One region of the Cupriavidus sp. F041 genome, then DNA from elsewhere that is predicted to be linked to it. Evidence: predicted binding sites of a transcription regulator. Region 1 holds the regulator's gene; the other holds the start of a gene.
What was found. The regulator FliA, encoded in region 1, starts transcription of late flagellar genes. The targets are predictions, from matches to a motif close to CTAAAGTTTNNNNNNNNNNNGCCGNTA.
Positions count from the first base shown of each region.

Region 2: the regulator FliA is predicted to act here: its motif matches at 3,461-3,487, upstream of ACZY0R_RS03965 (FliC/FljB family flagellin).

Region 1 is NZ_JBVASY010000001.1:2,024,275-2,029,464, forward strand. Features, by position in the region: gene flhF (flagellar biosynthesis GTPase FlhF) at 1-409, shown strand, start outside; gene ACZY0R_RS09145 (MinD/ParA family ATP-binding protein) at 413-1,231, shown strand; gene ACZY0R_RS09150 (RNA polymerase sigma factor FliA) at 1,271-1,987, shown strand; gene ACZY0R_RS09155 (flagellar protein FlhE) at 1,984-2,412, shown strand; gene ACZY0R_RS09160 (flagella synthesis protein FlgN) at 3,068-3,526, opposite strand; gene flgM (flagellar biosynthesis anti-sigma factor FlgM) at 3,580-3,882, opposite strand; gene flgA (flagellar basal body P-ring formation chaperone FlgA) at 4,042-4,761, opposite strand; gene flgB (flagellar basal body rod protein FlgB) at 4,982-5,190, shown strand, end outside.
Region 2 is NZ_JBVASY010000001.1:860,213-865,402, forward strand. Features, by position in the region: gene ACZY0R_RS03955 (methyl-accepting chemotaxis protein) at 1-2,056, opposite strand, end outside; gene ACZY0R_RS03960 (RNA chaperone Hfq) at 3,003-3,326, shown strand; gene ACZY0R_RS03965 (FliC/FljB family flagellin) at 3,585-4,823, shown strand; gene ACZY0R_RS03970 (flagellar protein FlaG) at 4,936-5,190, shown strand, end outside.

The sequences.
Region 1 (5,190 bases):
GCTGCGCCACGCAATGGATCACCTGGGGCAAGGCGGGCAGGCAGGCAGCAACGAATCCTCGCTGGCCGAAGCGCAAGCCTGCGCGCGTCTGCTCGCCCTGCAGATGGCGGTAGCCGCGCTGCGGCTGGAGCAAGCGTGCGACGACAGCGCCGCCGCGTTCCTGGCGCGGCTGACCGGCCGCGCGCCCGCCCGCCAGATGCCGGCCGCCGCCGTGCTGGTGGAAGGCCTCGGCCGTTTGCTGGCCTTGCTCGACGTGCTGGAGAGCTACCCCGGCCGAGGCGGCCGCGCCACGCCGTCCGCTACCCACGAAGCGCCGCAGGAGGCCTTTCATCCCGGCGACGCCGGCGGCCTGCTCGAAGCGAGCATGAACGGCAGCCGCATGTTGCAAACGCTGACGCAGGGAGAATAAGACGTGACTTCACTCGCCTCCGACCAGGCGGAAAGCTTGCGGCGCATGCTGGCGCCCCGCGCCACGCGCCGCATCGCGGTGGTCGCGAGCGATGCCGGTGCGGGCGCCACCACGGTAGCCCTGGGGCTGGCCAACGCACTCGCCATGCAAGGCGAGCGCGTCCTGCTCATCGATGAAGACCGCTTCGGCGCCCGCGCGACCCGCCTTGCCGGCGCCATGCCGGAAGGCACCCTGGCCGCCGTGCTGGGCGGCACCGTGACGCTGGAAACCGCGCTGGGCAAGCGCCCGGCCGGCGCCATTGCGGTGTTGCCCGGCAGTCCGCAGGCCAGTGGCGGGCTGCAGGCGCTGAACGGCTTTCGCACCGTGCTTACCGACGCCCGCAGCGACGCGGACGGAGGCCTGTCGCAGGTAGCCGGCACGGCGCACAACCTCGTTGTGGTGCTGCGCGCGGAGCCGGCCTCGATCAAGGCCGCCTATGCCTGCATCAAGCGGCTCAATCACCTGTACGCCTGCCGGCGCTTCCACCTGGTGATCAATGCGGCCGCCGGCGATGCCGCCGCGAGTGCCGTGCTGGGCAACCTGGCGCGCACCGCCAGCCAGTATCTCGGCGTCGAGGCGAGCCCTGCCGGCAGCCTGCCGTACGACCCGCTGGTGGAACGCAGCGGGGCACTAGGCCGCTGCGTGGTCGAGGCCTTTCCCGCCGCGCCCGCTACCGCTGCGCTACGCCGCATCGCCACGGGCATTGCCAACTGGCCCTTGTCCACCGATTCCCGTTCAACCCCGACGGCGCCGCTGGCGCCGTCAGCCCCGGCCCTGGCTTAAACGCCGCGGCCTGCAGCCAGGACTCACGAGAATTCCACCATGTACACGATTCAGGGAAAGCTCGAACAGACCGACACCGTGACGGCGCATGCCTCGCTGGTGCGTCGCATCGCCCTGCAACTGGCAGCCAAGCTGCCTGCCAGCGTGCAGCTCGATGACTTGATCCAGGCTGGCATGATCGGCCTGCTCGACGCCGCCAAGCGCTACGAGGACACCCACGGTGCGCGTTTCGAGACCTATGCCAGCCAGCGCATCCGAGGCGCCATGCTTGACGAGGTGCGCGCCAACGACTGGCAGTCGCGCAGCCTGCGCCAGTTCACCCGGCGCATCGAACGCACCGTGCGCGGCCTGGAGCAAACGCTGGGCCGCGCGCCGCTCGACTCCGAAGTGGCGCAGGAGCTTGAGCTGCCGCTCGACGAATACCAGACACTGCTCAATGAAGTCTATGGCTGCCAGCTGCTGCACTACGAGGACTTCGAGCGCTCCGGCGAAGAGGACTTCCTGGACCGGCACCTGAGCGTCAGCGACGATGGCAACCCGCTCACCGTGCTGATGGAAAGCGGCATGCGCGAAGCGCTGATCCGTGCCATCGAGCGGTTGCCGGAACGGGAAAAGCTGGTGCTGTCGTTGTGCTACGACCAGGAGCTCAATTTGCGCGAGATCGGGGCGGTGCTGGAGGTGACGGAGTCTCGGGTCTGCCAGATTCGCAGCCAGGCTATTACGCGGCTTCGTTCGCAGTTGCGCGGCTTGCTATGAGGGGCTGGTGCCATCGTCTTGGCGCTGCGGTGCTGGCCGCAGCCTGCTGCGCGGCCTGGGCCACGCCCGCCGGGCCGCTTCATTCCTGGTCGGCTTCCGTGAACGGGCCTGCGCTGCATGGCAAAGGGTTGCGGACGATGTCGCCGCCGATCTTGCCTACCGGTTACTTGCCGCAGGCGGAGGGGGCTATTACCACCGTGCGGTGGCGATATAGTTTCGCAAGTACTCCGCCTAATGAGCTGCAGGCTTATTTGTGCAATGCGCAGCGTTGTGTGTTGCTGCCGGGGGCGGAGGGGCTTACCGAGGCGTTTAGCGGGGATGATGCGGCTAAGGGGTTTGTGTTTGCGTTTCAGGTGCCTGGGCGGGGGGCGCTGATGCCGGTGTTGTTGGGGCAGTCGAATCAGGTTACGGTTAGTTTTAGGTGATGTTTTGTTGTTGTTGTTGTTGTTGTTGTTGCTGGCGGCGGTTGGTTATAAAAACATAAATTCAAAAGCTTAATGTCAAAGGCTTAAAGTCAAAAGCGGTTTCACCCCCCCTGCGGGGGGCGACCTACTTTCTTGTCTTGCCAAGAAAGTAGGCAAAGAAGCGCGCCCCATACGGCCTGGTACACCTTGACGGCTCGCTTCGCATCGCGGGTCGGTGCGGCCCGCCCCTCGGGCGCTCCGCACGGCTACACCGATCGTGGTTCTGGCGGTGTAGCCTTCTTCCTGCAATTCCTTCTCGTTTTCAGCCTTGTAGCCTTTGGGTTTGACGGGGCGCTTTTGTCCAATGTTGCGCCGGAGCAGTCCGGTGCGCGGTGCGCAAGGCCAGGGTGTGTTTATCGGGGATCTCGAAGGCACGCCGTTGATTGGCGCATTGACTCACCTCGCGCAGCACGGTTGCCGCTCGCCGGCGTTGGCAGCTGCCGGTGAACAACGTCAAAGGTGGTTTCAGCTCACTGCCCGGGGCGGCCTGAGGGGGGGCCGTCGCCTTCTGTTACTAAGCGGCCTTTGATCCGGGTGGCCCCGAGAACCGCTTCTTGATGTTGCGGACTAACCAGTGGCAGTCCAGGTTGGATCCAGAATCAAGATCCGGAAACCATCAGCCGCTGGCCAGGCTGACCCCTTGCGGCCCAGTCTGCGTCCGTCCATCCTTGCCGTAGAGCGTCGCATTGTCCCCACGCTGACGCAGCGCCAGGATTGCCTCTTCGGTGAATTCAAGATGCGCGTCCACCACGGCGGAATTAAGCGCATTGGCATCGCGCGCGGTGCGCGCGGCAAACACCAGCGTCCGCCATGCGGCTTCAACGCCCGCATCGATGTGCCGCCCGAACAATTGTCCGCCTGCGCCGGTGCGAATGCCCAAAGCCCCCATCTGTGCCTCGCGGGTGCGCGTCAAGGCACTCAGTAAGCTGGCCAGTTCGACCTTGCGTTCCAGCAACCCGGCCAGGGCCTGGTAGTCGCCGGCCTTGATCATGGTTCTTTCCTCGTCTAGCACGGCGGCGAATTCCTGCGCCAGCTCGGTTTCGCGGCGCAGGTTCTGGATCAGGGACTGGCTCATGGCTTGCCTATCGTGGGTATGGGTTGGCTAAACAAATGGCCGCGCAGCAGGGATCAGGCGCCGCCGTTCAGCTCACGCAGGGACGCGAGCAGGCCGTCGGCGATCTTGCTGGGGTCGATCCTGATCCGGCCTTCGGCGATGGCCTGGCGGATTTCCTCGACCTTGCCGGTATCGATATCGTCGTCATGATCTTCTACCAGGCGGGCGCCGATCTCGCGCACCTGGGCCGACAGGGGGCTGACACGCACGCTGGACGTATCCGGGGCCGTGGTCGGCCCGGGGGCGCCGGCCACGCTGCGCACGGCGCCGTCGACGGCGTCGCCTGCCCTCGACGAGGTGGTCTGCTTGATCTTCACGGGAATTCCTTGCTGGGTACCTTTGGCTTATCGGATGGCTCAGGCAAAACTTTAGGGTGAAATGGCGCCGGGAAGCCCCGCTTTCCTGGCCCTGGCCCTGCGCGCCATTGTCTCATGAGACGGTTGCGTAACCCCATGGGCCATGCTGGCCGCGTCCCCCTATTGTTGCAGCACCACCGTGTCGCCGCTGCGCACCAGCGCATTGACTACCTGACCGTTCTTTAACCGCACCTGCACGTTGTTGCCCACCGGCGCGTCGGCCATCACCTTGCCTTCGCTGCTGAGCTGGAACGATTCGCCTTCCACCACCACGGTCACGTTCTGCCCCTGCCGTACGGCAATGGCCTTCTTCAGCAGATCCATCCGCAACGGCGAGCCCGCGGCGATGCGGTTTGCCGCCACCGCGCCGGTCACTTGCACCGGATCGGTCACCACCGCGCGCGGCAGCGAGGCCAGGTCGCCCTGGCGGACTTCCATGTCGGCCGCGTCGACGGGTTCGCCGGGCATGAGGTTGCGCGCGGCCACATAGTAGTCGGCAACCACCGACACGCGCGCCTGGACATAGCGCGTCCACGGGCGCTCGCCCGCGCAGCGCACGCCCACGGAGACGCGGCCCCAGGGCGACGCGCCTGGCGGCAGGAAGGGTTCGGGAAGCGGGCAATCCGGCGCGCGCCCGCCCGAAGGCGGCACCACCTGGATGTTGGCCTTGCCCGGCAGGCCGGTGGTCTGGCGTTCGAGGAACTGCTCGACCGCGGTACGCACCGGGTCTTCGGTGAAAGGCGAGGGCGGCGCCGCGCCGGCGCTGCCGGGCAGCGTGCCGCCGGCGGCGAGCACGCAGAGCAGGGCGCGCGCCGCGGCGGCCCGGAAACGAGTGTTCATGTGTGTATCCCGGCAAGAAAACGACGCAGGGCGCGCCGCGGGAGCGGGCGCCACGTGCGTGACAACGGGTCCCATTGTAGGCAGCCCTGCAATCTTGCTCGGGTCGAAATACGCAGGTTTCTTTGCCCTATTCGTGCGATTGGCATGGCGGGGCCGCCCCTAAGATGACACACCTGAAAAGGTCGACCTTCATCGCTCTCCCCTTCAGCGAGACACAGACATGATTGACAGACTCGATGCGGCATTGCGCTTCCAGCAAGAAGCGCTGAGCTTGCGGACCCAGAGGCAATCAGTGATTGCCTCCAATATCGCGCACGCCGATACACCCGGCTACAAGGCGCGCGACTTTGATTTCTCCAGCACGCTGGCGCAGAGCGTCGAGCGGGGCAAGCGCGCCGAAGGCGTTTCGCTGTCCACCACGTCAGTGCG
Region 2 (5,190 bases), 1.2 Mb from region 1:
ATTCCCAGTCGCCATTGACCACGGCGAGGCCGCCAGCGGCCGGCGTGCGCGCGGCGCGGCGGGGCGCGGGTGCCGCTGCTACGGCAGGCCGGGCCGCGCGCGCGGCCGGCAACGGCTTGGACACCAGCACGGGTTCGCGCTTCTGGCGCACCACCGGTGCGCGGGCCTTGCTGGGCAGCACGGGCGCGCGGGTAGCGCCGGCCGCGCCGGTGTGCGGTGCCGCCGCCGCGGGCCGGGTGGCTGCCTTGGCGCCAGCGGCCGGGGCCGCGGGTGCTGCAGGTGCTGCCAGCACGGCTGGCTTCACCGGTGCGGCACCGCTGGTCCGGACCGGGCGCGCCGTGCCCTGGCGTGCCGCCGGATAGCTCTTGGCGCCAGCGGAAGGATGTGGCGCCGGACGCCGGGCGGCCGGCGCCACGCGTGCTACCGGTGCCGCTTGCGGCACCGGCATGCGCGCCGGTTCCCGTACCACCTGGCGCGGCTGCGCAACGTGCGCTTCCTCCGGAGCCACCTGGAAGCGGGACACTTCATCCACCAGCCCGGCGGCCTGCTGCTGCAGGCTCTCGGCGGCGGCGGCGGCCTGCTCCACCAGCGCGGCATTCTGCTGCGTCACGCTTTCCATCTGGCTGATCGCGCGGTTGACCTGCTCGATGCCGGATGACTGCTCTTCGCTTGCGGCGGCGATCTCGCCCATGATGTCGGTCACGCGCTTCACCGCCCCGACGATATCGTCCATGGTGCGGCCCGCGTCCTCTACCTGCTTGGCGCCATGGGCCACCTGACTCACCGAGCCACTGATCAGTTGCCCGATTTCCTTGGCTGCCGACGAAGAGCGCTGGGCCAGGCTGCGCACCTCGGCCGCCACCACGCTGAAGCCTCGTCCCTGCTCGCCGGCACGGGCGGCTTCCACCGCTGCATTCAGTGCCAGGATATTGGTCTGGAAGGCAATCCCCTCGATCACGCCCACGATCTCGGCCACCTTGGCCGACGATTGCGAAATATGCTGCATGGTCTCGACCACGCCGCGCACGGCGCGCCCGCCCTCGATCGCCACGCCCGAGGCGCTCACGGCCAGTTCGTTGGCATGGCGCGCGTTCGCGGCATTCTGCTTGACGGTGGAGGTGAGCTGCTCCATCGAGGCCGCGGTCTGCTCAAGCGAGGCAGCCTGCTCTTCGGTGCGCTGGGAAAGATCGGTATTGCCGCTGGCGATTTCCCGGGTGGCGCCACCGATGGAGCGGGTTGCGCCCTGGATGCCATGCACCAGTGCCGCCAACTGGCCAAAAGCGCGCTCCAGCGCGCCCAGCATGCGGCCCATTTCGTCATCGCTCTGCGCCTTGATAGCATACGTCAGGTTGCCCTGCGCCAGCGCCTGTGCCGCTTCCAGCGCATGACGCGCCGGCCGCGTGATCGAGCGCGTGATGCCGATGCCCAACGTCGCCGCCAGGGCCACCGCGACGGCAGCCAGGCCCAGCAGCAGGTTGCGGGCCGTCTCATAACTGGCGTTCGCCTCTTGCACGGCAGCCAGCGCAACCTTGCTTCCGGTCTCGGCCAGTTCGCTCAGTTTGTCGAAGTAAGGCGCCTGGGCCGCCGGCAGGGTCGCCACCAGCGCGCTGCGGGCACCGTCGAACTCGCCGCCCTGCAACTGGCGCAGCACCATGTCGAGCTGGCCGTTATAGGCAGCGCGCGTCTCGGTCAGCCCGCGATACAACTCCAGGGTTTCCGCCCTGCCGGATGTCGACAGCCACTTCCCAAGCTCATCCAGCGTGGTGCCCATTTTTTCGCGCAGCCCGGCGATCTGCTCGGCATTGCGCTTCACCGCGACCGGATCCTCGTTCATGGTGGCATCGCGCACCAGAATTCCGATCCGCAACGCATCCTGCTTGACGCGCTCGATATCCAGCACCTTGATCAAGCGCCCTTCCACGGTAAGACGCATCGATTCGTTCATGGTGCGCAGGGACATCATGCCCAGCACCGCCACGGCAACCAGCAGCAACACGACTAACGAAAACGCCACCGTCAGGCGCGCCCCAATGCCAAAGTTTCGCAACCAACGCATCTTCCCGGCTCCTTTACTCTCATCGCGCGCGCTTTTCCGCGCCCCGGACAGATTTCCGGGACGACGCCGCACCGCGGACTTAACGGCAGGGAGCGGGCCAAGCTTGAGGGCGACGTTAAGATATTTCCGAAGAAAACGGAAAATACGGGAACAAAAGGAAATATGAGGGGAAAAAGCCCGGCAATTCGAACGATTGGCGGGATGCGACCTGTCGTCTAATGTTACCCAGGCGCTCCGAAGTGCTGCTAGCGGCGCATACAGCCAAAGGCGCGCAACAAAACAAGTGGGCACACAAAAAAAGAAGCCCACGCGCGGGGTGCTCGTAGGCTTTCCAGGACTGCTATGAGCCGAAAGGCTCGTTAGCGAATATAAACCTGCTTACATGAGGTGTAAATCCAATTTCTATCAGGGATAACCCTGATATAAAAAGTGCCGACTACGCCACGCAAGTGGCGAGTGCCCAGCATGGAAAGCATCACAACTGCAGGCCAGGGTCACCTTGCCGCCCGCAAACCTATGCTGAACGGGGGTTGCGGGCGCTGGTGACGTTGCGACTTGCCGCACAAGCGTAAACAAAGCAAGCCGCAGCATTGTGACGCAAGAGTTTTATTAGAGGAAACTCTCCATCTCAGGTGCCCCCCCAACCGTTCCGATTTGTAAAATTTTGTTACTCTCGCGCCTGAAGTACCCCCTCCTCTTCCGGCGGCCCCTACCGCCAACGTTTGCGGGGCAGCATCGGAGCCTCCGCCCGGACACACGTCGGGGTCGGACGTGATCCATGCAGCCAGATCCGGCGCCAGCACAGCGAGCGGATGTTTCATCCCCCGCCCCACCCAGGCCACGCCGCAGCCCGCCCCAGGCCGTGCTGTAACACCCCTATTGCCCGGGCCCATATATTGGACCCTTGCCAGCCGCCAGAACCCGAGCGGGCTCTTCCGGAGACGTTGTGAACAAGAAGGAAACCAGGATCACCCGTCCGAGCAGGAAGCTGCAGCAGCTGCAGTTCTCCACGCTCAGCGCCAGCCACAGCCCTGTCGTCGTACACCTGTCGAGCGGCATTCGCCTGCACGGCGTGATCGTGGCCACGGACAACTATATGGTGCTGCTGGCGGAATCGCCGCGGGACCCGCAGCCGCAAGTCGTCTACAAGCACGCCATTGCCGTGATCACGCCCGCCCATGCGCCGGAGGCCATGACGGCGGTGCCCGGGGCGGAGACTTCGCCGGAGTTTGTGAGTTTGTATACGCCACGGACCCGCAAGCGCAGATAGACAGGGCGCGCCAGCCGGTTACGCACATAAGCGGCGCCGCTTTCAGTCGATGGGCCTGCCCACAACAGGCCACCCCCAGAGCCGGCCCGAAGCTATCCGCGAAAAAACTTCTGAACATTGACCCAAAGATCACACTAAATCTTTTCCCGCCCCGGTCGATAACCCTAACAACGGAGGCACTACACGCACTGCAACGCAGTCAGCCAACGTTACGGCAGCCGCCGGACTGTGTAAATCACTGCAACTAGGAGTCGTACCATGGCGTCAATCATCAATACCAATTCGTTGTCTCTGATGACTCAGAACAACCTCAACGCCTCGCAATCGTCGTTGAACACCGCCATTCAACGCCTGTCGTCGGGCCTGCGCATCAACAGCGCCAAGGACGACGCTGCTGGCCTGGCGATCGCCAACCGCTTCACCTCGAACATCAACGGCCTGACCCAGGCTCAGCGTAACGCCAACGACGGCATCTCGCTGGCGCAAACGACTGAAGGCGCGCTGACCGAAGTCACCAACAACCTGCAGCGTATCCGTACTCTGTCCGTTCAAGCATCCACCGGCTCGAACTCGGCTTCCGACCTGAAGTCGATCCAGGACGAAATCACGCAACGCATGTCTGAAATCGACCGCCTGTCGCAACAGACCGATTTCAACGGCGTGAAGGTGCTGTCTTCGACCGCCAAGCCGATCAACATCCAGGTCGGCGCAAGCGACGGCCAGACCATCGCCGTCAACCTGCAGGAAATCAGCACCAAGACCCTTGGCCTGCAAAGCTTCAACGTGAACGGCCCGCAGGCTAACGGCGCCGCAACGTTCAACGGCACGACCAACATGGTCGGCGTGGCCGATGCTGCTGCAGCTGATTTTACGAAGGCCTTCGGCTCGACGACCAACGTCAGCGCCAGCGCCGTCACGGAAAAGACCGCCGGCACGCTGGCCACGACCCTGGGTATCGGCTCCGGTAGCGTCGCCATCGGCGCGAACGCCGTTGTCGACAAGAATGGCAACTGGTTTGCCCAGGTCGCCATCACGCCGTCGACCGCAGCCGAAGCCCAAGCCCTGAAGAATCAAGGCATGAGCACTGCCGTCTCCGGCACCACGATGTACACCTACGTGGCACTGGACCCGGCCTCGGCCGACACCACGACCACGGTCGGCACCGCCGCATTCTCCTTCGACACCAGCAAGCTGACCGCCAGCAGCCTGAGCGCCGGCGCTTCGGCCAACCCGCTGGCAACGATGGACGCCGCGCTGAAAACGGTCGACAGCCTGCGCAGCTCGCTGGGTGCGATCCAGAACCGCCTGGATTCCACCATCTCCAACCTGGGCACGACCATCACCAACCTGTCGTCGTCGCGCTCGCGCATCCAGGACGCAGACTACGCAACGGAAGTGTCGAACATGACCCGCGCCAACATCCTGCAACAAGCTGGTACCTCGGTGCTGGCACAAGCTAACCAGACCACGCAAGGCGTGCTGTCGCTGCTGCGTTAATTGATCGACGCGTAGCACCAGGACCGGGCCCCGCGCCCGGTTCTGGCATGGAGTGTTTCCCCAGGGCTACGGCTCTGCGAAAGCATTTCGAAACCACCGAGCTGAGACGATCATGGCTACTGTCGCTCCGACGTCGTCCGTACCGCCTGCCCCACAGCCTGACCTCGCAGGCCGGCGGGCAGTCGCGCCCGCCACAGGGCAAACCTTGCCCGACACGCCAGATCAGGAGAGCAAGGAGTTGCCGGCGAACCTGGATGCGGCCATGCAACGCCTGACCAAGGCGCTGCGCTCGGCTTCCGTCAGCGTCGAGTTCGAAATCGATAGCATCACCCACCGCGTGGTCACCAAAGTGATAGACAAGAATAGC